2 regions of the Hahella sp. KA22 genome follow, and region 2 is predicted to be linked to the other one. Evidence: predicted binding sites of a transcription regulator. Region 2 holds the regulator's gene; the other holds the start of a gene.
What was found. Region 2 encodes FNR, which switches genes on or off when oxygen is low (the NO sensors DNR and NnrR bind a similar motif). Its sites were predicted from a motif close to TTGATNTANATCAA; they were not measured.

Region 1 (11,266 bases), 2.4 Mb from region 2:
CGCGCCGGAACAGCTCAAGGCCTATACCGACGCCTTCGGCTCCGAGTTTATCGGCCTTACCGGCGATATGGACGCGCTACAGACTCTCACCAAGCGTTACCGTGTAGCGTTCGGTTATGGCAAGCCCGATGAGACTGGCGCCTATGAGGTCTCCCACAGCTCCGCCGCATTCGTGTTCGACGCGGACGGCAAGGCCCGCCTGTTGCTGAGGGATGATCTCAGCTCCGATATGATCGCCAAGGATCTGAACCAGCTGCTCAAAAGCTGACGCTTATCTGCCGCAACCTGCCTCAGCGCAATAAAAAAGCGCGCCCTAAGGCGCGCCAAGATCAAGTTCCGTCCCAGCTGCGTGAACGACGGGACGGAACTCCACTCCGCAGGAGTGACTCGGGAATCAAGGGTTATAGAACTCAGCCCCCTTCCGCAGATAGAAAAACCAGTTCACCAGAACGCATACCGCGTAGAACACCGCAAAACCGATCAGCGCGTATTCCGGTGTGGCGGCTTTGATCTGCTCGCCGAACACCTGGGGAATGTAAAAAGCGCCGTAGGCCGCCACCGCAGATGTCCAGCCCAGTACAGGGCCCGCCTGCTCTTTCGGGAACACCATGGCGATGGTGCGGAAAGTGGAGCCGTTGCCGATACCAGAGGCCGCGAACAGCGCCAGGAACAGGATAAAGAAAGGCGCAAAGAACTCTTCAGGGGTTGCGGAGTTATAGGCTGCGCTCATGTAATAGGCGACCGCCAGGGCGCACACCACCATCACCAGAGAGCAGATCTGAGTAACCAGCGCGCCGCCGAATTTATCGGAAATCCAACCACCTACCGGACGAATCAGCGCGCCGATGAAGGGGCCCATCCAGGCGTACATGAGTGCGCTGGGACCGTTGGGATTAACGGTGTTATGAGTCATCACCCCGTCCACCATCACATGGCTGTAACCAAAGATCACTTTGATCGCCAGCGGAAACGCCGCCGCATAGCCAATGAAGCTGCCGAAGGTCATCGTGTAGATAACGCTCATCACCCAGGTGTGACGGTTGCCGAAGATACGATACTGACGATTCAGACTTGTGCGGATCTGCCCTGGCAATAACTTGAGCAAGAACACCGTAGCGGCGATGACGGCCACCAATACCAGTTCTTTAGGGATGCCCCACCCTGCGCCATTGGCGGACTCGGGCAACATCAGCCAAAGTCCGGCGATGGAAGTCAGGAAGCCGATCAGCAGCATGAAGGTGATCTTGGAGAAGGAGCCGACAGGCCCGCCAATATCCGGCGACACTTCATCGGTGCGAATATTGTTCATGCCGAACCAGCCGGCGAACGCCAGTGGAACCAGGAACAGCAGCCACACAAAGCCTGCGTTTTGAATCCAGGTTTCAGACCCGGCAGGAATCTTGCCGATCAGCGTGCCGGAGGGATTGACCAAAGTCATTGGGTCGCCGCCCGCCGCGCCGAAAGCGCCGAACGTCATGAACAGCGGCACCAGTATCTGCATGGTGGTGACGCCGAAGTTACCCAGTCCTGCGTTCAGGCCCAGCGCCAGCCCTTGCTGTTTCTTGGGAAAGAAAAAGCTGATGTTGGACATCGAAGAAGCGAAGTTGCCTCCGCCCAGACCGGACAGTAACGCCAGCACCTGAAACACCCACAGGGGCGTGTCTTTACTTTGCAGGGCGATGCCTGCGCCAACTGCTGGAATCATCAACAGCGCCGTCGTAAAAAAGATCGTGTTACGACCGCCGCACAGGCGGATAAAAAAGCTGCTGGGAATGCGCAGCGTGGCGCCGGTCAAACCGGAAATCGCCATCAATGTGAACAATTCCGACGCCTGAAACGGAAAGCCCAGATTCAACATCTGTACTGTGATGACGCCCCAGTACAACCACACGGCGAAGCCGCACAGCAAACTCGGAATAGAGATCCACAAATTCCGGTTCGCTACTTTCTTACCTGTTTTTTGCCAGAACCCGCTGTCCTCTGGATTCCAGCCAGCAGTGATGTCCGCCATATGCCTTACCTCTGCGTTGGGCCTGAATAATAATCTTCGGCTCAACTATCTTTATAAATGGATGGGGCGACAATGCTCCGGAGGGGGTAGCGCTCAAAGTCGGGGCCGGGTTAACTTCCCGCACATAAGTGACTTTAAATTACGCCGCCATTTCCTGTATTTTCATAGCGTTAGTGCGATATTCGAGAATCTGTGAAAGACTTCCGCTACCCCCAATGAGGTAGACAAATCCGGCGCCAAAGCGGTACGTATTCGGTATGCGCAGCTCAGGGTCATCGTTGGCAAACCTGATATGGATCAAGTCCCTATCGCGCCATCGCAGGGGCTGCCCTGGGTTCGTGTTATGCTGAAAAACGCCAGGCTGTGCTGGATGTATATGAAAAGAATGACAAGGTGAAGCTGAGATGAGCGCAAAAGCAACGATCATGATGGTGGACGACCACCCCCTGTTTCGCAAAGGCATCCGCCAGTTGATTGAGTTGGAGGATGAGCTGGATATCGTCGCCGAAGCCAAAAACGGCGAAGAAGGCCTGACCAAGGCGAAAGAACTGGAGCCGGATCTGATTCTGCTGGACCTTAACATGCAGGGCATGGACGGCCTGGATACCTTACGCGCCATTCGCGCCGCCGGCGTGGACTCGCGCATCATCATGCTGACGGTGTCCGATAACGAAGCCGATGTGGTGAACTGTTTCCGCGCTGGCGCTGACGGCTATCTGCTGAAGGACATGGAGCCGGAAGATATTCTGGAAAAGATCAAACAAGTGACGCTGGGTAAAATGGCGATCAGCGAGCGCTTGACGGAGATTCTCGCCTCCGCCCTGCGCAAACCTGTTGAAGCCGCCGATCCTTCCGCGTCCCTGACCAGCCGTGAATATGAGATTCTCACCCGCATCGCACAGGGCCACAGCAACAAAGTCATCGCCCGCGATCTGAACATCTCAGACGGCACCGTGAAAGTCCACGTGAAGCACATTCTCAAAAAGATGGGCATGCGCTCCCGGGTCGAAGCGGCGGTATGGCTAGTGAATCGCAAGGCTTAAGAGTGCGGACGCGCCACTCGTTTGAGTGATGTTCGCCTTTGGTTAAACGAAGACAATTTTCCTTCCAACAACAATAAATCATCAGGAAGGAAATCCATGAATCGTTATAACTGGCGCGCTGCAATCGCAGCCGCCATCCTGCCGTCGTTATTGGGCGGATGCCTGGAAAAACAGACTTTGGTCGCCATTCCCGATGCAGAAAATATTCTGTTTACGTCGGACGGCCAATTACTGGTGACCGGAGGCAAAGGCATATACCGCATCGATGTCCGCACAGACGCCAATGGCGAGGTCGTCTACGTTCCCAAGGAACTGTCGCCCCCGCAACTGGAGAGCTGCAATTACACCGGTATGGCGCAGCACGGCGACTGGGTGTTGACGTCCTGTGTAGAGACGCGCTGGCTGGTCATTCGCAACAATCACCTGCTGGCCGCCAATCTGACACACCCCGACTATCGCTTCGAATTCGTAACGCGCCGGGATGATACGCAGGACCCTTTCGATGCGCTGGCGATCCCCAATGGCGTCGCCTTCGCTCCGGATGGCGCCTTGCTGGTGGCGGATGAAAATTTCTTCGCTACCTCTGGCCTGTCGCGCATTACGCTGGCGTTTCCTGAAGCGGGCTCCGCCGAGACGCCGCAAATCACTGGGTTTCAGCGGGATTGGATCGCAGGGGAGCATGGACTTGCCTCCCCCAATGGCGTCAGAGTGGTGGGCGATCAGCTTTTCGTCAGTGATGGCGACAGCGTGAAGCGCTTCCAGTTTGATGCCGGAGGCGGTATTCCAGCGCTGGTCACTGACCGCAACGGCGCTTATCAAACTAACCTGGGCGTTACTCTCTGGCGCGAGCCCGGCGCAATCGTGGACGACATCATGCCTTATTGCGGCGGCGTCGCTTTGACCAGCTTTCTCAGCGGCCGCTTGCACTATGTCGCCTCATACACCGATCCCGCGACGGGCCGCGAATACTTTCCAGAGCTGTACGCCACTCCCTGGTTCGCCTTCGAAAACCCCAGCGCTTTGGCGATCGGCCAAGGCCCTCTATTTGACGGCGAGGATTTACTGATCACGGAGAAAGGCGTCTTATTCGAAGGCAAGTCAAGCTACGGCAACAAACTGACCCGTGCGCCTTTGTCCCTGAATCTGCACGATTCTGACGCCTGCCTGCTGATACAGGAAGAGGCCAGAGACAAACTGATCCAGCAAGGCCTCATATCAGAGTCTTAAAGACACAGACACACAGGTTAGAAGTAGAAAAACAGCGGAGCCAGGCGGGTCCGCTGTTAATATCGAATGGGGTTATACGTCGACCGTCGGCGCAGCGACAGCCGCCTTTTTACGACGGCTTTCCGCTTCCACGAAAATACGCTTGCACTCAGGGAAGGAAGATTTGATCTGTTCGTCGAGGCTGGCGATGCGGGTTTCAATCTCGCCAGCGGAAATGCTGTCTTTGAAATCCACCGAGATATTCACCAGTACGAAGTCAGGGCCCATGTGCATGGTCAGCACTTCATTGACGTGCTCCACGCCTGGTATAGCCTGAGTCATTTCACGAATGCCTTTCACCACCTTCTTGTTGGCGCTTTCGCCGATCAGCAGCCCTTTGGTCTCCACCGCCAACCACAGCGCAGTCAGACCGAGAATACAGCCGATGATAACCGAGGCGACGCCATCGTAAACCGGGTTGCCAGTCACCTGTCCCAGCACAATGCCGCCCAACGCCACCACAAGGCCAAGCATGGCGGCGGCGTCTTCGAACAGGACGACAAACATAGAGGGGTCTTTGCCCCGCTGCACCGCTTCCACGTATCCCATCTGCCCTTTGGCGTTGCGGAATTCCTTGATCGCCATGAAGAAAGCGAAGCCTTCAAAAAGAATCGCCAAAGACAGCACGATATAGTTGACCACCGGGTTTTCCACCACCTGCGGATGCAGAATGTGCTCAATGCCTTCATAGATGGAGATGCCTGCGCCCAGGGCGAAAATCAGGATCGCCACGATAAAGGACCAGAAGTAGATTTCCTTACCGTGTCCGAAGGGGAAGTCTTCTGACGCGGGGCGCTGGGAGCGCTTCATTCCGTGCAGCAACAACACCTGGTTACCGGTGTCCACCACAGAGTGAACGCCTTCGGAAAACATCGCCGAGCTGCCGGTGAAGGCCGCCGCCGCAAATTTAGTGAGCGCGACCATTGCGTTGCCGATCAAGGCCGCATAAATCACTTTTTTAGAACCTGACGCCATGCGTACGGGTCTCCTTTTCTTTATCTGTCAGTATTGGGTTGTCTATCTGTGCTTACTTGTTAAGCCACATCGATGTTTCAAATTTTCATGCGTCACAAGCAATGAGAGCCGGCCAGTGTTTTGGCGACCCTCTCTGGTATTTCTTGTATGGATTAGGAAAGCGACATAACGGATGAGTTTCCCGCTTTCTCATGAAGCATGGAATTCTAAGGAAATTTGCCGCCTGACAATAGGCCTAATTTTCTCGACGGAAGCATCTTCTCTCAGGCGGCGGAGGAAGGGCGCTCCGGCTGCGCCTTGCGCTGGGCGATCGGTAATTTGATGATGAAGGTCGACCCTACGCCTGTCCGGCTCTCCACTTTAATGTCGCCACGATGCTTATTGACGATGATGTCGTAGGAAATATTCAGGCCCAGCCCGGTGCCCTTGCCCACCGGCTTGGTGGTGAAAAACGGGTCGAAGATCTTGCAGACGATATCCTGGGGAATGCCGCAGCCGGTATCCGACACTTCCGCATACACCCATTCCGAGTCGCTGTGGGTGCGAATGCGCACCTTGCCATGTCGTTGCGTTTCTTTGATGGCGTGACTGGCGTTGACCAGAATATTGGAGACCACCTGATTGATCTGCCCCTGGTTGCCGCAGGTCAGCTCAGTGTTCTGCAAATCGGTTTCCACGTCGCAGTCATATTTCAGCTCGTTCCACACCAGTTTGAGCGTACTGGTGATGACATCGTTGATATTGAAGTCCAGATGAACATCGCCCTGATCCACACGAGAATAGTTCTTCAGGTTTTCGACGATTTCCTGTACCCGGCGACTGCCCTCCAGGCAGTCTTGCAGGAGTTCGGGTAAATCCTCTTTTAGAAATTCGTAATCAATCTCGTCCTTCACCCGATCCAGTTCCGTCGCCACTTCCATCGGCAGGCGATCATGGTGCGCCTCCACCACCTGGAACAGCTTTTCGAAGTCGGAATAGTACTCTTTCAACCGGTTGATGTTGCTGGCGACATAACCGATAGGGTTGTTGATTTCGTGGGCGACGCCCGCCGCCAATTGCCCCAGGGACGCCAGCTTCTCCTGCTGCACCATCTGCGACTGGGTCACCTGCAACGACTCCAGCGACTCCTGCAGGCTGGCGTTGGCGCGCTTCAGCTCCCAGGTGCGCTCCTGAATGCGGTTCTCCAGTTCTTCATTCAATTTGCTCACATGCTGCGAACGTTGCGACAGTTCCGACGCCACCACGGTAAACGCCTGCATGACCTGGGCGAAGGCGCGGATGAAATCCCCCATCTCATCTTCCCGATGGGTGTCGACATTGCTCTGCTGCAGCAGCTTTCCCAGGTCTGGAAGCGCGCTCTCATTATGATCGCCCTGCTCCATCTCACGGCGGTACTTATCCAGACTGCCGCCCAGGCTGACCGCCAGTTGATGCATGCCTAAAAACGGCCGACTAAACCAATGGCTGAAAATATAGAAAAGCGCTAATAAGTAGAGAAACAAAAAACCCAGCAAAGCCAGCACAAAGCTGGCGGTTTGTTCTTCCAGTTTGGCTTGCACGGGACGATCGCTGAAATACAGATAGGCGCGGCCGATGACTGAGTTTTCCCACACCACTTCCCATTCCTGACGAAATACGTAACGACTGCGTTCCGGTTCCAGCACGTCCAGGCTGGGAGAGCGCTGACGCACTTCTTCGATGCCGCCGATATTGCCGGTAAAAAAGCTGCCGCCGTTCTGAACGGCGTCATACACCTCAAAAATGACGGCGCTGACGATGGGGTCTTTGGACAGGGATTTGGCGAACTGATTGCTTTTGCTCAGGTCGAAATCCCACATGTTCTGGGCGTTCGCCTGCACGGCGATTCCCATGAGATAGTCGGCGCGGGCGTAGAAGTCTTCGTACACCTGTTTTTTTAGACTGGAGAGCGTGTAAAAGGCGAAGCCCCCGTAAAACAACAGCAACGCCCCGGCGATGGCGACCATCAAGCGCCGGGTGAGTCTTAATCTGCGAAAATAGCCCGCCTTCAACAATATTTCCATGCCCTAATTATCCATACGACGTTTACTTCTCCCTCATCATGAGGATGTCGCGCGGCCGGGTTTTCCCTGGCGCTCCCTTGCGGGGTCGCCTTATGCTGTGGAGCGCTTAAAAGCTCCGGAATGCTTCGACGTCAGAGTTCGTCGAAGTCCTCGTCCACCAGATCGATGCTGCCGTCTTCATTCCAACTCACCTGGGTAATGCCAGGCGTCGCGGCTTCCAGCCGCTGCAGTTCTTCCAGCTGTTTCTTCAGCGCGCCTTCCTGTTTGCGCACCAGATCCAGCAGGCGGCGGTTCTCCCGCATCAGAGCGTTATGCTCCAGGGCGTTCTCCAGAGTCATCAACAGGTCCTCGTCGGACCAGGGCTTGGAGATAAACCGATAAATTTCCGCGTCATTGATGGCCGAGGTCACGCCATCAATATCCGCTTGTCCGCTCAACAGGATGCGCAGCGCTTCCGGGCGCACTTCCTTGAGAGAGTTAAGCAGTTCCACGCCGTTCATTTCCGGCATTCGGTAATCGGAAATCACCAGGTCTACAGGTTCTTTACGCAGGGCGTCGATGGCTTCATAGGGATCGCTGAAGGTCAACACCTTCCAGGGCTTCTTGCGTAATATGCGTTGTAAGGCGCGCAGCACGTTTTCTTCGTCATCGATAATCGCCAATGTAGTCATATAGACTCCCGCCTATCTTTTCATTACGAACACACTGAGTTTGCGGTTTTCCAATTTCTCCAACGACAGCATTTTTTCGATGATTTTTTCCGTCAGCACATGGCCTTTGGCGATGAGCAGAATGCCATTGGTGTTTTTCAAGTCCCGGGATAACCGCATACCGGGAACCAGCGCTCCCACGCCGAGCTTATCTTCATGAGGCAACACATCGTCGCCGGTATAACTTTCCACCAGCGGCGCCAGCAGTTTCACCACCTGAGGGTCGTAGCGTTTGCCGGCGTTGTCCTGGATCAGCTTGAAGGCGTCGTCCTTGGTCATCGCGTCGGTGCGCATGAGTCCGCTTTGCAGCCCCACAAAGTCGCGCACGGCGCGGATAATGCGCGAGCCCATGGGAATGGCGTCGCCTTTCAACCTGTCCGGAAAACCGCTGCCGTCCATGTATTCCGTATGGTGCCGGATAAAGCGGGACGTCGGCTCCAGTTCCGCAATCGCCGTCAGCGCCATTTCCCCCAGCAGAGGATAACGTTGATACTCCACCACATCCTGCCGGGTCAGTTTGGCTTCCGCCCGACTCAACACATCGTCAGACAGGCTGAGCTTGCCTACCTCGTGCAACAAGCCGGCGTAATAGATATGTTTGACGTCCGCTTCCGGCAGCTCCATGGCCTCCGCGATGGTTTTCGATAAGTCCGCCACACTCTGTGAATGCCCCTTGATCAAGTAGCCGCGGCTGGTGATAAAGGTGGAAAACACTCTGACGAAGTCGTCATAGCTGTCTTTCAGTTGCTGGTACGCCAGCTCCAGCATGTCCGCGGTCTGCCGCACTTCCTCAGTGCGAGCGGCGACCATCTTTTCCAGATCCTTGTTGAACTTCTGCAGCTCCCGGTTCTGCTGCTGAGTCACATTGAGCAGGCGTTTTTTCTCCCGCTCCAGACGCCGTATGCGCAGGCCTTCGTGAATCACTTCAATCAGATTTTCGTCATCCCAGGGCTTGCTGATGTAGCGATAGATGCCGCCTTCATTGAGGGCGGTCACCGTGGCGGAAATATCCGAGTGACCGGTCAGCAGCATACGCACCGTCAACGGCCAGCGCGCTTTCACCTGAGACAAGAACTGCGCGCCGTCCATATTCGGCATGCGCATGTCGGAGATCACCAGATCGATTCGCTGCGACTCCAGAATTTTCAGCCCATCCGCTCCGCTCTCCGCAAACAGACACTTAAAATCCTGTTTGCGCAGTAAACGCTGAATGGAAGAGAGGATCGGCTTCTCGTCGTCGACAAACAGCACATAATCAACGTCCGCATCAGAGGCCGCGGGTGAGGCGGAATCCGGCGAAGCCAGGTCTTGCGTCATTGCTCCTCTCCCTGTTTAGGTTGCTTAACGGGCAGGTAAACGTAAAACGTCGTGCCTTTGCCCAGTTCGCTCTCTACTTCCAGGCGGCCATGGTGCTTGTTGACGATGCCGTAGGACAACGCCAGACCCAGCCCGGTGCCCTGGCCCACCGGCTTGGTGGTGAAGAAAGGGTCATAGAGCTTGGACAGATTTTCCTTGGCGATGCCGCTGCCGTTGTCCGCCACGGAGACGCAGATGAAGCCGTCCTCCACCACTTTGGTGGAAACCCTGATAACGCCGTTGTGCTCGATCGCATGACCGGCGTTGACCACCAGATTCAGAATCACTTGGCCAATCTGCGACTCCACCATTTCGATCTTGGGCAAATCGCCAAAATCCTTGATGACTTCCGCCTTGTATTTGATTTCGTTGTGGACAATGTTGAGCGTCTTGTTGATGTACTGGTTCAGGTCGCCCAGCTCGAATTGACCAGTGTCCGGTCGCGAGAAATCCTTCAGGGATTGAATGATCTGCTTGACCCGATAGATGCCCTCGTTGGATTCCTTCATCAGGTCCGTAACGTCGCCCCGGATATATTCCGTTTCGTACTTCTCCTCCAGTTCCTTGAAGATGGCTTTTACTTCCGCCTTGTCGCCGCCGAGACGCTCTTCGATCTCGTCCAGCAACTCAAACAATGTGCTGATGTATTCATTCAGGGTGGTCAGGTTGGAACTGACATAGCCGATGGGGTTATTGATCTCATGCGCCACACCGGCCGCCAGTTGCCCGATGGAGGCGAGTTTCTCCGACTGCAGCAGTTGCGCCCGGGTGTCCTGCAGCTGACTGATCAGTTTCTCCTGTTGCTGTCGCTCCAGCACCAGTTGCTGGTTGCTTTTCTCCAGTTCCGCCAGCAGCGCGTTTTTCTCAAAACCGCTGTACGCCTGGCTGACCATCTGCGAGATATACATTTCATCCGCCAGGGAGAACACCGGCTTGCCTTTGCTCTTGGCGAGATACAAAGTGCCTTTGCACACGCCGTCGCCGGTCTGAATAGGAAAGATATTCAACTGGTCGATTTCGTGGCAACTGCCCGGCGGCTGGCACTTTTCAGACAGGTCGCCCAGACACAGCGATTTTTCCGACTCCAGGATCGACTCGTCGCCCAGCGCGGCGGAGATGCTTTTCAGCTTGGCCAGGGTCAGCCCTTTCTCCAGCCATTTCGACGGCTCACCCCGTTGGCCCCGCAACTCCAGCGCGGAGCCGCTGGCGCCGGTGACAATCTCCAGACGCACCAGTAACTCGCGGAAAAACTCGTCGTCTTCGTTTTCCACCCCTTTGATCCATTCCAGGGTCTCCGCCCACACCACCTGGAACAGCATCAATTTCTGCAAATCGGTCAGTTGATACTGCAGGACTTCGTTACGCCGGGTCAGCCCCAGGGTAGTCATCGCCCAACTCAGTTTGCTGTCCAGTCGCTCGGACAACTTGAACGGCTCATCCGCACACACGGCGATGCCGCTGGAGGCGCTCTCGCTCAGTTTGATCTTGATATGCCAGCCATGCAGGATTTTACCGTTGGCCAGAGGCAGCTCAAACTCGTTCCAGGCGTTGGGCTCCGACGACTCCACCCGTTCGCGCAGAGTGCTGATCGCTTCATCGCCCCATTTGAAGCGGAATGAAATAACCGAACTTTGCAGGTGTTGCGCAATATACTGACTTTGCGGGTCCAGCCACATCCAGCTTACCGAAACGCCTTCGTCTTCAGCGAACAGCGCTTCCAGCAACTCACTGATATTGCCCTGGTTTCCGCCAGCGTCATGAACAACCTTATAAAGCAACATTCCGTTTATCCTATCTAACAGGGGCTCAGGAGCCGTTTTTCTTGCCTTTGGGAATAAATTCCGACGCCAACTCCTTGAACAA
Region 2 (11,266 bases):
GATATCGAGCGTCGCAATTTTGAAAACTTCGTTGTCGTCTCCCCGGATGTGGGCGGCGTTGTGCGCGCCCGCGCATTCGCCAAGCGACTGGACGACGCGGATCTGGCAATCATCGACAAGCGTCGCCCTCGCGCCAACGAAGCTCAGGTCATGCACATTATCGGCGAAGTGCAAGACAAGGTTTGCATCCTGGTCGACGACATCGTGGACACAGCAGGAACCCTTTGCAAAGCCGCTAACGCACTAAAAGAGCACGGCGCCAGCAAAGTTATCGCTTACATCACTCATCCTGTACTCTCCGGCCCGGCTATCGAAAACATCGAAAACTCCGTACTGGACGAGCTTGTGGTCACTGACACAATTCCATTGAGTGACAAAGCCCAGAAATGTGATAAAATCCGCCAGCTTTCTTTGGCGGGCCTATTGGCCGAATCGATTCGTCGCGTTTGTAACGAAGAGTCGATCAGCGCCATGTTCGGATAATTATCCCGATATATAGCGGGATAAAACGACAAAGCTTCCTTCATGGAAGCTTTGTTTGTTTAAGACACCGGTAATTTCAACCGGTAACCACAACACCCTTCAGGCCTGGTCGCGGGCCTGCCGGGTTTAAAACTGAGGAAATCATCATGAGTAATGAATATAGCTTAGACGCTGAAAAGCGTGACGTTCAGGGGAAAGGTGCGAGCCGCCGCCTACGTCGCATTGACGGCAAAGTTCCTGGAATCATCTACGGCGGCGAAACCGCTCCTGTAGCCATTTCCGTCAGCCACAACCAGCTGAGCCACGCCCTGCAGAATGAAGCGTTCTACTCTCACATTCTGACCCTGGACGTTGAAGGAACTAGCGAGTCCGTCATCCTGAAAGATCTGCAACGCCACCCATACAAGCCGATCATCATGCACGCGGACTTCCTGCGCGTACAAAAAGGTCAGAAACTGCACGTAAACGTTCCTCTGCACTTCATCAACGAAGACAAGTGCGAAGGCGTACGTCAAGGCGGCGGAGTTATTTCTCACCAGCAAACAGAAGTTGAAGTAGTATGTTTGCCCGCCAACCTGCCTGAGTTCATCGAAGTCGACATGACTTCCGTACAGGTTGAGCAAATTCTGCACCTTTCTGACCTGAAACTGCCTGAAGGTGTTGAGCTGGCTGAGCTGGTAAAAGGCGCAGACCACGACCTGCCTGTTGTTGCAGTACACAAGCCGAAAGGCGCTAAGGCTGAAGAAGCTGAAGGCGAAGGCGAGGCTGAATAAGGCTCCATGTCGAAGCCTGTTCGCGCCATTGTCGGGCTGGGAAATCCCGGCCCCGACTATGCCCAGACCCGGCATAACGCCGGGGCTCTCTGGTTGGAGCATCTAGCCAGAAAGAAAGGACAATTCTTAAGACCGGACAAAAAGCTTCACGGCGACTATTGCAAAATATCTATCGCTGGCGAAGACATCCACCTGCTTTTTCCCACCACTTTCATGAACCGCAGCGGCCAATCCGTTCTAAGCCTCAGCCAGTTCTACAAAATCGAACTGGAAAATATACTGGTGGCGCACGACGAACTGGACATTGACGCCGGAACGCTTCGCCTCAAGTTTGGCGGCGGACATGGAGGGCACAACGGCCTGCGCGATATCATTCGTTGCTTTGGCGGAAATAAAGACTTCCCCCGCATGCGACTGGGTATCGGCCATCCCGGAGACAAAAGCAAAGTGACAGGCCATGTCCTTGGCAGAATTAATAAAGAGGATATGGACAAGCTGGAATCTGCGTTTTATCAACTGGACACCCACCTGGAGGCAATCATTTCCGGCCAGTGGGATACCGCGATGAACCGCCTGCACAGCTTTCGCGCCTGACGCATTTCCTCCCCAGCCAACTGGCTCACACCTCTCCGAATGCGTATAATTTGCGCCCACTAACGCGCCTAAAGCGCACCGGTTTCAAGATTACCACCCGCAGCCCTCAAAGTTTGAGCCTGCGGCTTAGTTTTCCGCCCTCCACACCAGACAGCAAGTTTATTGCATTATCTGCACAGGATGGGCCGCCGAGACCTTATAGAGATCTAATTACTTAAATTTCCGAGCTTTGAGGACATATCATGGGATTTAATTGCGGCATAGTCGGACTCCCTAACGTAGGCAAATCAACCCTGTTCAACGCACTCACCCAAGCGGGCATCGACGCCGAAAACTTCCCTTTTTGCACCATTGAGCCCAACTCAGGCATCGTCGCCATGCCCGACCCTCGTTTGCAAAAGCTGGCGGAAATCGTCAAGCCTCAGAAAGTCATCCCCACTACCATGGAATTTGTCGATATCGCAGGCCTGGTAGCTGGAGCCTCCAAAGGCGAAGGCTTGGGTAATCAGTTTCTGGCGAACATCAGACAGACCGACGCTATCGCACACGTGGTGCGCTGCTTTGCTGACGAGAATGTGGTTCACGTGGCGAACAAAGTCGACCCAGCCGCCGACATTGACGTCATTAATACAGAGTTGGCTCTCGCCGACCTGGACACAGTAGAAAAAGGCATCAAGCGGATCTCGCGCATCGCCAAAGGCGGAGACAAATTCGCCAAACAGCAAATTGAGGTGATGGAAAAGTTACTGCCGCACCTGAATGAAGCCAAGCCCGTACGCGCCTTAAATCTCAGCGCAGATGAAATGCTGGCGATCAGAGAGTTATGCCTACTTACCGTTAAACCAACCATGTACATCGCCAACGTTGCCGAAGACGGTTTCGAGAATAACCCCCACCTCGACGTGGTGCGAGCTATTGCCGAAAAAGAAGGTGCTATCGTCGTGCCCATCTGCAATAAGCTGGAGTCCGAAATCGCAGAACTGGAGGACGAAGAGAAAGCCGAATTCCTGGCCGACCTGGGCATGGAAGAGCCCGGACTTGATCGCGTCATTCGGGCAGGCTACAAACTACTGGGTCTTCAGACTTATTTTACCGCTGGTGTAAAAGAAGTCCGCGCCTGGACCGTTAAAATCGGCGCAACCGCACCTCAGGCGGCGGGCGTCATCCACTCCGATTTTGAGCGCGGATTCATTCGGGCTGAAGTGGTCGGCTATGACGACTTCACCTCCTTCAACGGAGAACAAGGAGCCAAAGAAGCCGGAAAATGGCGCCTGGAAGGCAAGGATTACGTCGTTCAAGACGGCGACGTAATTCATTTCCGATTTAACGTATAAACTGATGATTTTTTAGGGTTGACAAGCCCGGTAAAAAACAACAGAATACGCGCCTCAAATGAGACGGCAAGGTAGCTCAGTTGGTTAGAGCACAGCACTCATAATGCTGGGGTCGGCGGTTCAAATCCGCCCCTTGCTACCAAGTTTCGAAAGCCCGCTTTTAAAGCGGGCTTTTTTGTTTCTATTCTCCCTCTTTTCTGCACCTCCACCACGCTCCCAACAACCAAAACGCATCAAAATATAGCCCATCTATTTTCACTGTGTACTTTTGTTAATAAAATCAACAAAATAACAAAAAAAATTCTCGGCATACCGTGGATTTTTCGGATAGACGGACTATCCTTAATGGGGTAGCTACATTCGAGGTTAAGACATGTATTATTTTCGCTCCCTTCTTTTGGCGTTATGCGCCACTCTCTGCTTATCAGCAAATGCGGAAGAGGTAACTTTCAATCTGGTTACCGAGAACTTCCCCCCCTACAACATGAGCGTTAATGATGCTGAGTACGAACACAGACCCGAGGATATTACTGGTCTGATTACTGATGTTGTTAAACAGATTTTTACTAAGGCGAAAATCGGTTACACCATGAAGCTGCGTAATTGGAGCTACGCATACAACTACGCTCAGCGCAAAGAGTTCCGGGGAGTATTTGGAACCACTCTCACTGACGCACGCAAACCGCTTTTCAAATGGGTTGGCCCTATCGCCTCTGACGGCTGGGTACTGTACGCCAAGGGTGGCTCTACCATTAAAATCAATTCCATTGAGGACGCCAAGAAGTACAAGATAGGCGCTTACAAAGGGGACGTTAGAGAACAGTGGCTACTTTCCAACGGCTTTGAGACTTCCAGTTTGGACGACGATGCCCTGAACCCCAAAAGACTGCAAAACGGCCAGATCGACCTCTGGATATCCGGCCCCGTCTCCGGCCCATACTATGCTGCGAAAAATGGCGTCACCAACATCAAACCTGTATTCACAGTTAGAGAGACGCAACTTTTTTTGGCGGTAAACAAGGAAACCCCGGATGAATACGTGAACAAACTGAACGAAGCCCTGGAAAAAATGCGCTCCAGCGGCGAACTGGACAAAATTACCGCCAGATACAGATAAACAACAGAGCCTTACAAATCCGGCGAAGCCCGAATCCACGGGCTTCACAGGGACTTTCCCACCCTTTTTCTTCACTTATCCGGAAAACTACTTATTCGGAAGACACCTACATCAGCTGTTTAATATGCAACCAGACTAATCGTTAGTCAGAACACTATCCGCCCAGCCGTTTGAGGTGATTTAATGATCGCTAAGAAGCTATTGTTGGTTTCTGTTCTCTTTCTCTCCGCCATTGCTCGTGGCGAAACCTTTAACCTGGTCACGGAAAATTTCCCGCCTTTTAACATGGGCGAGGAAGACCACAAATACGAACACAAAGCTGACGCTATCAGCGGCATCAATGTGGACATTGTCAAAGAGCTCTTCAAACGCTCTGGTTACGACTACCGCATGAAGCTCAGAAACTGGAACTACGCCTATAACTTTGCACAACGCAAGGAATTCCGCGGCGTATTCGGCACCACACTGACTGACGCGCGCAAACCGCTGTTCAAGTGGGTTGGGCCGCTCGCCAAGAATGACTGGGTCTTCTTCGCAAGAAATGACACAACTATCAAAATCAACTCTGTAGAAGACGCCAAGCCTTATCTGATTGGCTGCTACAAGGACGACTCCAGAGCGCAGTTTTTGAAGAACAACGGTTTCAATGCTTCAGAGCTGGAAGATGACAGCCTCAACCCAAAGAGACTGCAGCAAAGACAGGTTGACCTCTGGATCTCCAGCACCGCTTCAGGCTACTACTACGCCAAGCTGGCTGGAGTTTCCGACATCAAACCTATCTTTACTATACGAGACACCAGCTTATATCTGGCGATGAACAAGGACACACCTGACGAAAATATTGAGCACCTCAACAAAGTGCTCGACAAGATGCGCACCGAAGGCTATTTAGACAAAGTGTACTCGAACTACAAATAGAGAGTTTTACGCTTGGCTTAAGGCGGCGGAATTCCGCCTTATCCACTCTTCCATCTCCTTGTGGACCTCATCGGTAGCTCGTCCACTGGTTTCAATCGGCGCCCCGACTTTGACCCTTATCAATCCCGGACGCTTACTAATGCTGCCGGCAGGCCAGCAATCTCCAGCATTGTGCGCCACAGGCAGCAAAGGAACGCCCGCGCTGACAGCCAATAAAGCGCCGCCCTTGTTGTACTTACCGACCTGCCCAGGACGAACGCGCGTCCCTTCGGGGTAAATCACAACCCAATACCCTGACGTCAAACGCTCCTTTCCCTGCTTAAGCAGCTGCTTAAGCGCCGCTGACGGCTTACTCCGGTCGATGGCGATAGGTTTCAACCTCTTTAGCGCCCAACCAAAAAACGGAACCTTCATCAGCTCTTGCTTAAGCACTGTGCACTGAGGACGAAATATGACCCCTAACAAATAGGTCTCCCAAGCGCTCTGATGATTACTGACAACCACGCAGCTCGTTTTTGGAATATTCTCCAGCCCCTCGATCTCATAACGTATACCGCAGACAATACGCGCCCACCAAAGTGCGAACACATTAAACCGGGATACGATGTAATACCGCTTTTCAAAATTGACGTAAGGGCCTACCAGCATCCCAATCAAAGATGTGATGATGACGCCCCAAGCATACCCAATATAAAAAACGAAAGACCGAAATAGCTGAAATGCCTGCACTTTTGCCCGCCTTTTTTCAATGCCCGCAAAGGATATCAACTCCCCGCCCAAAGCTGCAATGAATGTTATCCCTCAACGCCCCAGAAACCCAATGTTTGAGGGATATTGCGACTAAAGTACACCCTCTCAGACAGCCACCCGCTCACCCCTTGATCAATATCAAGACTCCCTTTCGGGAGCTGGATACACTGAGCATGGAGAGAGGGGGGATCCACTTGCCAACAAGTGTGACAGCAGGCGCGCGCGCCAAATCGCTGACAATGATAGTCAAACGCGCGCAGATGTTTTCTTACCTGGTTGGAGACCCAATATGCCAGTTGGAAAGGTTGTCGAACAAGCGATACAAAATGGGGGTAATGATAGCTGGGTTTATTTGCTCAACTCCCCCCCTAAAGAGTTCTCCAGTGAAAACTGGAGCGCCCTGGACGAGGGAGCCTATGACGCGGACTATCGCAACAGCTCTCTGGCTCGATATTATGAAGGCGGGTTCGCATTGAGCGTTCAGGCGCCCTGCTTTAATACACTTGTCAGCGCGGAAAATTACACCCGCAGACTCCCATCTATGAATGCAAATTTGCAAAAGTACATCGACTATGTCGTGAAAGAAGTGAGACTACTCAAGCAAAGCCTCCCCGTCGGCAGTCAGGTTAAGTACCTGCATTGGTTCGGCGATCTGGTTCGCCAGCTCACTCCCGCAGCGCAGACGCAGGTGATGTACTATTTAGGTCGGGAGTTCAAACTGAGCTTCGGCGCCGACGCACGCCATGTCATTGAATTGGACGCTCGCCCTGAGTCCGAGGAAGCGCTAGCCCTGATCAAAGGATTGGGCTTCAATATCATCTGCATCAATGATCCCGGCGAATACGCACAGTCCTTCCCTATTGAGAACCTTAAGGATTGGCTGCAGACCATTCGGGCATTCGACTTCAAAGCCGTTTACCTGCGCCTGAAAGTGACTCCTGCGACCGTCGCCGCACTATCCGAGCATCTTGAAGAAATTCTGACAGAGAGACCGCAAGGCATCCTACTTTCCAGCCATAAAACGGAATTCGCCAGCACATCAGGCCTGGAAGCCGCGCAAAAAGATTTCAAGCGACGCATTAAGTCCGCATCGTTTATCCCGATCACGCAGGACTTTTTCGCACTACCCTGGACAGGCTTGATTAGCCAAGGAGTCAGTTGCCTGCATGGCGTTGGGCTGGGCGCTTTTTCTTACACGCCCCACTATCAATTGCGCAACGCCACACAGTTGGACGACTACTACAAGACCCTGGATAACAGCGAGCTTCCAGCAAGAGCAATTCGCTACACTCAAACCCAGTTGTAACAAAAGGTGAAAACAATGTAAAAACAAAGGCGAGCGTAGGTTTCCCTGTAAATTTCCCATCGTAGGGATTTGCTTTTAAATAGCTATTGGCTATCCTAGAAGCCTCTTTAAGCAGTTTCACTCATCCAGCCACGAGGCAACCGATGGAAAGCAAGCATATAGCAACCTCCTCTCCTTTTAGCTTACACAGAGGCTGCCACGAATGTAATTTGAGCAAGCTTTGCATTCCTATCGCGGTTGGGGCTGAAGATATTGATCGTCTGGAAGAAATCATTCGTCAGGGCAAAATGCTCAATCGCGGCGAATATATCTTTGAGCAACACACCCCATTCCGCTCGTGCTTCGCAGTTCGTAGCGGCGCGATCAAAACATTCACCGTATCTGAGGAAGGCGAGGAACAGGTCACTGGCTTTTATCTGCCTGGCGAGATTATCGGCCTGGACAGCGTTAGCATGGAAAAATATTCCTGCTCCGCCGTCGCCCTTGAGCGCACCAGCGTATGCGAAATTCCTCTGGAAAAGTTTGAAGACCTTGCTTCGGACATCCCCAGCCTGCAACACCACTTTTTCTCATTAATGAGCAAAGAGATTCAGGAAAGCAGGCAGCTCACGATGCTACTAAGCAAAAATTCAGCGGAAGAGCGTATAGCCTCTCTGTTATTATCCCTGTCGACCCGCTTCAGTCGTCGTCGCCTGTCCGGCACAAACTTCAGACTTCCTATGCCTCGCAGCGATATCGGCAACTATTTAGGCTTGGCCGTCGAAACTGTCAGCCGGGTCATTACCCGCTTCCAGAACAACGGCATTATAAAAGTTCAAGGAAGGGAAGTTCAGATATTGCAATTGGACGAACTACAGAAAATTCTTCGCCACGACACCAAGTGCCTGGAGCAGCAGAAGGAATCAGCCCTTAACGCTCGTTAACGGGTCTCTTCCAGGCAGTTTTCAGCCGCTTTTACACCGCCACGCTGCTGGCATTGTTCAATCAACGCCGGCAGATAGCGGCGCCAGGGAAGCTGCTTAACGCCAAAGGTGTTGCGCAGCTTGATACACCCCAACGCGCCATTCGCCGGAAGCGCCACCCCCGGTAATACATCAGCGCCCTTTTTCTCGATCAGGGCCTGCAACATCTCTTCCTGCCCAAACGCCTGCAGCACAATCGCCTTCAGCAACTCATAGTGGGTGACAGCTTCAGCGCCAGCATAGTGGTAAACACCCCACACAGAGATATTACAACTCAACTGCTTAATAACCGCGTCTACAACTCTCGCCACATCATCCACCGCCACGGGAGTCAGCTGCATATCGGTGCTGGCGTTCAGACGCTTTCCTGAAGACAGCGCAGAAAGCATGGTCTGCAACCAGCCTTGGGCGCCCGCCTCCAGCAACCACCCGACCCTCAAGATCAGATGCTTGCTATAGTTTTCCTGAAGCCATTGTTCGCTCTGCAGTTTAGTCCGCCCATACACTGAAAGAGGACGTCCTTTGTTGGCGGAAATATAGGGATTCTTTTTGACGCCATCAAAAACAAGATGGCTGGAGAGGTGAATAATCGGCGCCTTCCATAAAGCCGCCACTTCCGCCACCGCCTCGCAAGCGGACACATTAACCTGATAGGCCAAATCCGGATGCTGCTCCGCTTTAAATAAGTCGCCCATCTCCGCAGCATGAACAACAAAATCCGCAGAGGGCATCGCTCTCATTGCTCGCACGATCGCATCATTGGTCATCAGAAACTGCTCGTAGGGAACGCCCTCCACCGCTATGCCGCTCTGCTGCAAACGCTGAGCTATAGCCTTACCTAATGGCGAATCGACTCCCGTCACACAAACAATCACTCATGTACCCCTTAAATGTATCTCGTAGCCTTTAGCGCCCCTGGAATGCGGACCGCCTGAAGATATTATGTTAACAATATTGGCTGCTTGAAGGGATTTTCGCAAACCCGATACCCCGGGCTTTATCCCCATTCTCCAGCTTAACGCTGCACCTTAAACCCCTTCCGAGCGATTAAGGTATACCCTGGGAACACGCGAGGTCATACCCGTAAATAAAGTATAGGAGATTGTTGACGCATATCCTGCAACCTCATCAGCGGAAACAGCCCCACCCCACAACTCCACCTCCGACCCAATACGCGCCTCTGGAATATGAGAAATATCCACCGTCAACATATCCATGGATACCCGCCCGATAACGCTTGTCCGCTTACCGCACACGGCGACAGGCGCACCATTCCGCATCTGTCTTGGATATCCATCGCCATACCCTACAGCAACCACCCCCATTCTTGTTGGACCGTTCGCAGTCCAGGCGGCGCCATAGCCAATAGAATCTCCAGCTTGCAGCTCCCGGGTAGCAATCAAGCGTGACTCAAAAGACATTACTGGCTTCAAGCCAAAGTCCGCCCCTGTCTTATCCGCCATAGGTGATGCGCCGTACATCGCAATACCTGGGCGCACCCAATCCAGATGAGTTTCCGGATATTGCAACAAGGCGGCCGAGTTAGCGGAGGAGTAACTCCAGCCGCCCGATCCCGCCACCTGCATACCAGCTTGAAACGCGCGCCACTGCTTCTGTTGCAATAAGCTATCCAGTTCGTCAGCGCATGCGAAGTGGGTCATCAACCCAATAACAGAAAGCCCGGGAAACTGCCGCAGCATTTCAGCAACGCCAGCCAGTTTATTTAACGGCAATCCCAACCGGTTCATACCTGTATTCAACTTGATCCAGGTTTGCATCCGGGCGGAATTAGGACCGGCCTTGCGCAAAGGAGCCACCTCGGACAGCATGTCCAATTGCTCCATATCATGCACAACCCACTCTATATCGCGCCAACGAGTGGAGTCAGCCAACTCCTCTGAGCTATAAAATCCTTCCAACACTAAAAGCGGCGTCGTAATACCCGCTTCACGCAGGCTCACCGCCTCATCGTAGCAGGCCACCGCCAGTTTAGGAGCCTCCCCTTTCAGGGCGCGAGCGATTTCCACTGCGCCATGGCCATATGCATCAGCTTTAATTACCGCCGCACAACGAGCGTTTTTAGCAATGGAATTCAGCAAACGAATATTGTGACGCAATGCGTCCAGATCAATAAGAGCGCGGGATGGACGCATTACTCGTAGTCTCCCCCGCCATAATCGTGAGCCAAATCTTCAAACCTTGTGAATTTACCCATGAACGCCAAGCGCACCGTTCCGATAGGGCCGTTACGCTGCTTACCGATAATAATTTCCGCAATACCTTTGTCCGGGCTGTCTTCGTGATAGACCTCATCCCGGTAGATGAACATGATCAAGTCAGCGTCCTGCTCAATCGCTCCAGATTCCCGCAAGTCAGAGTTAACTGGCCGCTTATTGGGTCGCTGCTCCAAACTACGGTTAAGCTGGGACAAGGCGACCACAGGACAGTTCAGCTCCTTCGCCAATGCTTTCAAGCCCCGCGAAATTTCTGAAATCTCGGCCGTACGTCCTTCCGTCATTCCCGGCACCCTCATCAACTGAAGGTAATCCACCATGATCAAGCCAATTTCACCATTATGATCCCGCGCCACCCTTCTCGCCCGGGAGCGCATTTCCGTCGGACTTAACGCCGCGGTATCGTCGATGTATAACGGCTTGTCTTTCAACATGTTAACGGCCGATGTAAGACGTGGCCAGTCGTCCTCATCCAGCTTTCCACTTCTTACTTTGGTCTGATCAATTCGCCCCAGAGATGACAGCATACGCATAACGATAGAGTCGGAAGGCATCTCCATACTAAAGACCAAGACGGGCTTGCCCCCCAGTATCAGCGCGTTCTCCACCAGGTTCATCGCAAACGTGGTCTTACCCATGGAAGGACGACCGGCAACGATAATCAGATCTGAAGACTGCATCCCCGAGGTACGGTCATCCAGATCGCGAAACCCCGTGGTAACGCCTGTGATAGCCCCATCTGAGTGGAACAGCTCATCAATTTTCTTGAGCGTCTTCGTTAGAATCGGATTGACC

Region 1: a site for FNR is predicted at 2,299-2,312, ahead of narL (two-component system response regulator NarL). Genes of this name have one in related genera too.

The regions. Positions count from the first base shown of each region.
Region 1 covers NZ_CP035490.1:3,232,077-3,243,342, reverse strand. The annotation lists gene EUZ85_RS14515 (SCO family protein) at 1-268, shown strand, start outside; gene EUZ85_RS14510 (MFS transporter) at 395-2,011, opposite strand; gene narL (two-component system response regulator NarL) at 2,416-3,054, shown strand; gene EUZ85_RS14500 (hypothetical protein) at 3,151-4,281, shown strand; gene EUZ85_RS14495 (cation diffusion facilitator family transporter) at 4,354-5,295, opposite strand; gene EUZ85_RS14490 (ATP-binding protein) at 5,559-7,337, opposite strand; gene EUZ85_RS14485 (response regulator) at 7,469-8,008, opposite strand; gene EUZ85_RS14480 (HD domain-containing phosphohydrolase) at 8,021-9,364, opposite strand; gene EUZ85_RS31360 (ATP-binding protein) at 9,361-11,184, opposite strand; gene EUZ85_RS14470 (HDOD domain-containing protein) at 11,210-11,266, opposite strand, start outside.
Region 2 covers NZ_CP035490.1:5,595,606-5,606,871, forward strand. The annotation lists gene EUZ85_RS24665 (ribose-phosphate diphosphokinase) at 1-483, shown strand, start outside; gene EUZ85_RS24670 (50S ribosomal protein L25/general stress protein Ctc) at 630-1,256, shown strand; gene pth (aminoacyl-tRNA hydrolase) at 1,263-1,850, shown strand; gene ychF (redox-regulated ATPase YchF) at 2,093-3,184, shown strand; tRNA gene EUZ85_RS24685 (tRNA-Met) at 3,250-3,326, shown strand; gene EUZ85_RS24690 (ABC transporter substrate-binding protein) at 3,558-4,301, shown strand; gene EUZ85_RS24695 (ABC transporter substrate-binding protein) at 4,485-5,219, shown strand; gene EUZ85_RS24700 (lysophospholipid acyltransferase family protein) at 5,226-5,948, opposite strand; gene EUZ85_RS24705 (hypothetical protein) at 6,259-7,275, shown strand; gene fnr (fumarate/nitrate reduction transcriptional regulator Fnr) at 7,419-8,198, shown strand; gene EUZ85_RS24715 (sugar nucleotide-binding protein) at 8,195-9,100, opposite strand; gene alr (alanine racemase) at 9,266-10,390, opposite strand; gene dnaB (replicative DNA helicase) at 10,390-11,266, opposite strand, start outside.